Regions from separate parts of the Brevibacillus sp. FSL K6-0770 genome, predicted to be linked through region 2. Evidence: predicted binding sites of a transcription regulator. Region 2 holds the regulator's gene; the other holds the start of a gene.

Region 1 (2,404 bases), 270 kb from region 2:
GGTGCGTTTGGGAAAAATTTTGCTGTCCAGCACCAGGTTGGAGCCGTTGTTCATCGGGATGCAATAGAGGTGTCCAAACGAAATCTCGCCGTCTTTCGGCAGTCCCAACAGCTGGCAGTACCAGTCGCGCGCACGCTCAATATCGCTGACGGCGATGAAAATGGCTCCGATCTCGGAGTGCAACGGAGAAGGAGAAGTGGTCATGGGCATGATTCGCTTCCTTTCGGTACGGTATGGGAATCGGGATGCTACATGTAGCGAAGCCACCCTGCATCATCGGGCACGAAATGTCGGATCGCTTCGCGGTATGTCTGTTACTCTTTGGTGGAGAGGGAGGTCATGTTGATGGATATGCTGCAAAAATGGAACGAAGCTCTGGACTACATCGAGGAAAATCTGGCTGGCGAGATTGATGTCAAGCAGGCCGCACGCGTGGCTTGCTGCTCGGAATACCACTTCAAAAGGATGTTCTCCTCTCTGGCTGGCATTCCGCTTTCCGAGTACATCCGGCGCAGGCGCATCACACTGGCTGCTTTCGAGCTGAAAGACGAGCGGGTGAGAGTCATTGATGTCGCCATCAAGTACGGGTACAGCTCGCCGGATTCGTTTGCCCGGGCCTTCGTGCACATGCACGGGGTAACGCCCACCGAAGCGAGAGCCAGCGGCCAGTCGCTGAAAGCTTATCCGCGCATGACCTTCCATCTGTCTATCAAAGGAGGCAGTGTCATGAACTATCGTATAGAAGAGAAAGCGGGATTTCGCATCGTCGGCTTGCAGAAACGGGTTCCGTTGATGTACAACGGGGTGAATCCCGAGATTGCTGCGATGTGGGCCTCGCTGGATGCTGAAAAAATCGAGCAGCTCAAATCTTTGTCCAATGCCGAGCCTGTAGGATTGTTGAGCGCATCCACGAATTTTTCCGAAAAGCGGTTGAATCAGGGCGAGCACGGAGAGCTGGATCATTACATCGGCGTGGCCACGACAAAGGAATGTCCAGAGCACTTCGCGAAGCTCGAAGTGGCGGCCTCTACCTGGGCGGTATTTGAAGCCGTAGGACCTTTTCCCGATACGCTGCAAGACGTCTGGGGCCGCATTTATGCCGAGTGGTTTCTCTCTTCCGGCTACGAGCTGGCGGAAGGTCCCGAACTGCTGTGGAATGCCGACAAGGATACGACTTCGCCGACATTTCGCAGCGAGATTTGGATTCCTGTTGTCAAAAAATAACATCCTCGTATCAGATTCGCACACGCTTGCCGAAACACCTGCTGGCGTGTGCGTTTCTTTTGCAGAAATAATTACCAATGTTTTTTTCGGCGGGTCAGGTATAAAAACGAACATACGTTTGCTATAATAAGAACATAAGTTCTTGTTTAGGGGATGATGGTGATGCCCAATGCGAACAAACGGTGCGTCTTCTTGATCGACATGGAGAGCTTTTACGCCAGTATTGAAAAAGGGGCCAATCCGGCCTTGCGCAATCAGCCGATTGTGGTCGCAGGAGATCCGCAGCGGCGAAGCGGAGTAGTGCTGGCAGCCTGTCCGATTGCGAAGTCGTACGGCGTGATTACGGCAGAAGCACTGTGGCAGGCGCAGCAAAAATGCCGCAAGCTCGTAGTCGTGCGTCCGCGCATGGAGATGTACCTCCAGATTTCCATGCACATTACCGCGATATTCGAATCGTTTACCGACAAGGTGGAGCCGTATTCGGTTGATGAGCAGTTTCTCGATGTGACCGGGAGCCTTCACTTGTTCGGCGACCCGTTGCAGCTGGCAGCGCAGATTCAAAAACGGGTCTGGGCGGATACGGGCATCCGCTGCCGGGTAGGAATCGGGGAGAACAAGGTACTCGCGAAAATGGCCTGTGACAACTTCGCCAAAAAGCGGAAGGACGGCATTTTTTGGCTGAAACGCGAGGAGCTGGAAGAAACGCTCTGGAAGCTTCCGGTAGAGAAAATGTTCGGCGTAGGCTCGCGGATGAAGCGGCATTTTCACCGGATGGGCATTTACCAGATCGGTCAGCTCGCGAAGCTCTCGCCAGATGTGCTTACCCGCCACTGGGGAGTGAACGGCGAAGTGCTGTGGCGTACGGCGCATGGCCTCGACGATTCGCCTGTCTCCCTCGATGTGTACGGCACGCAAAAAGGGATCGGCCATCATATGACGCTGCCGCGCGATTATCATACGGCCAAAGACATCAAGGTCGTGCTGCTGGAGTTGTGCGAAGAAGTATGCAGGCGAGCCCGCAAAAAGGAGCTGATGGGTTCCGTCGTGTCGGTTGGCTGCCGCGGGGCGAACTTGTCGGCAGGAGAAGGCTTTGGCCGACAGATGAAGCTGGCAGAAGCGACGAATGATGCCATGGAGCTGTACGAGGCAGCCTGCCGGTTGTTTGATCGCCATTGGCAGC
Region 2 (2,404 bases):
GACACCCGAGCGTCAAGCAAGGATGTCTGCCTTATCAATACAAGTGAGCTTAATGTTTGGGACGATTCTCTTCAAGATCTTCCACATAACGGATGGAATCGAGATTCGCTTTCAGCGATGCCTTGACCGCATCAATGTACTTTTGTCGCAGAGCTTGCTGCTCTTGCTTTTCCTCATCGGTCAAACCAACCTCGCGCGATTTTTTGACCAGTTCGTTGATTCGTTTGATTTCCGCGTCAGATACCACGTACGGTTCCTCCCACCCAGTAGTAATGCCGTTTAATTATATCACATCAGGGCGAACTCGCAAGATGGAGACGAACCGGCAAGTGCTTTCTATCATTTCGGATCGGGAATGAGCAAGGTCTGTCCCGGATAAATCAGATTGCTCTGCAGATCGTTCGCCTCTTTAATATCCTGGATCAGATCGCGTACATCGACCGTCTCCGTTTGATGGCGGACTGCAATGGTCCACAAGCTGTCACCGTCGCGAACCGTCACTTCTGTTCCTTTTAGCGGTTCAGCGTGCGAAGAAGCAAACACCAGTTCGGTCAACAAGTAAAAAAAGAGAGAAAACGTAATCAGGAACAACAGGGCTTGGCCTCTGGTAATACCAAAACGGACGCGACGGGACGATTCTTTTTCAAAACGGTTAGGAATAGACATGACATTCATGGGATAACCTCCTGCAAACATACGTTCTATAAGTTCGTATTCCAATCATAAATGAGAACATATGTTCATGTCAATACGAAAACCTGCCCCTTTGCAAAATTCACGCAGGTGACGGCAAGATGGCCAATTCCCCTTTTGGTATGGGACAATCCGCGAACAGCCATGCTTCTGGCTCGCACCAACCATTCGACAAGAAACGTTCTTTCGGGCAAAAATTCCTGTTCGCCTTTTTATCGAACTTATGTTTGTCGAACGCAAGCTCCCATGGTATAATATAGGAAAATATGTTCGAGAAATCAGGGGTGTCTTTTTATGTCAAAATTATCTAGCAGACAACAAGCCATCATCGAATTCATTCGGAAGGAAGTTCGCGACAAAGGTTATCCTCCATCTGTGCGCGAAATCGGCGAAGCTGTCGGACTGGCTTCCAGCTCTACCGTACACGGCCACTTGGCCCGCCTGGAAAAGAAAGGCCTGATTCGCCGCGACCCGACCAAACCGCGCGCGATCGAGCTGTTGTCTGAAGAAGATCGCTTCCAGGACAACTTCGAAGACTCCGTTGTCCGCGTTCCTGTCATCGGGAAAGTAACCGCCGGGCAACCGATCACGGCGATTGAGGACGTAGAGGAATACTTCCCGCTTCCAGAAAATATCGTGACTTCAGACAAGGTGTACATGCTGCGCGTGTCCGGAAACAGTATGATCGACGCCGGAATCCTCGACGGAGACTACGTCATCGTGCGCCAGCAGCATGTAGCAAACAACGGAGATATCGTTGTCGCCATGACCGAAGAAGACGAAGCAACCGTCAAGCGCTTTTTCAAAGAAAAAAACCACTTCCGTCTCCAGCCTGAGAACGCCACGATGGAACCGATCATTTTGGACGCCGTTTCCATTCTCGGCAAAGTCATCGGCGTCTACCGCCTCATTCACTAATTTCGCGGCATACAAAAAGGACAGCCATCGCTGTCCTTTTTTCTCTCTATCTGGCGAGGAAAAACCAGATAATCATGGTCACCTGCAACACTACTTTGACTACTGCGCTTCCCAAAAAGCCGATCAGGGAGCCAAAGCCCGCTTTGACCGCCCGCTCGAAAGGCTGGTTCTGCACCAACAGCTCCACCAGCACGACGAAGACAAACGGCAAAATGATCATCCCAAATGGCGGGAACACGAAAATCCCGAGAAAAATCCCTGCGGCAGCCGCCACCGACGACCATTTGGAGCCGCCGTATTTTTTCACGAAATACATGTTGGTCAACAAGTCAGCGCCGTACAGCAATATACTGAATACCACCATTCCCCACCAGAAGGACGCTGGCAACCCCGCTCCCGGATCTGCTATGAAAAAGTGGTAGAGCAAAAAGCCTGCCCACAGCAAAATCGTATCGGGTAACACAGGCAAAAATATACCTGCAATACTGAGCGCGAATAGCACCAAAACAACGATCCAGAGTAAAATATCCATCTGCATGCACTCCCCTCACATAGGTAATACGAGCAAAAGCGATTTTTGTTGCACACTTGTTTTCGCGAATCTATCATACTTGTTGCGACAAACATCTGCAAATACCGAAGGAAACAGGAGTTTTCTATGACGAGAAACTGGCGTGATCTCACCTATTTGCAAAACGGTACAGCAAAACAGCAAACAGCCGCACGAGCCATCGAACAAAGCGCGGTCTTGCAACGCCTGCAAGCTTTTGATCCGGTGCTCGCCGGAACGATT

The links. Region 2 encodes LexA, which represses DNA repair genes until DNA is damaged. Its sites were predicted from a motif close to CGAACATATGTTCG; they were not measured.
Region 1: the regulator LexA is predicted to act here: its motif matches at 1,332-1,345, upstream of NST23_RS16980 (DNA polymerase IV).

What each region holds. Positions count from the first base shown of each region.
Region 1 is NZ_JBBOBQ010000001.1:3,625,249-3,627,652, reverse strand. It holds gene NST23_RS16990 (VOC family protein) at 1-210, opposite strand, end outside; gene NST23_RS16985 (AraC family transcriptional regulator) at 346-1,224, shown strand; gene NST23_RS16980 (DNA polymerase IV) at 1,387-2,404, shown strand, end outside.
Region 2 is NZ_JBBOBQ010000001.1:3,352,448-3,354,851, forward strand. It holds gene NST23_RS15565 (DUF896 domain-containing protein) at 50-247, opposite strand; gene yneA (cell division suppressor protein YneA) at 340-675, opposite strand; gene lexA (transcriptional repressor LexA) at 988-1,611, shown strand; gene NST23_RS15580 (DUF456 domain-containing protein) at 1,658-2,143, opposite strand; gene NST23_RS15585 (DUF4269 domain-containing protein) at 2,270-2,404, shown strand, end outside.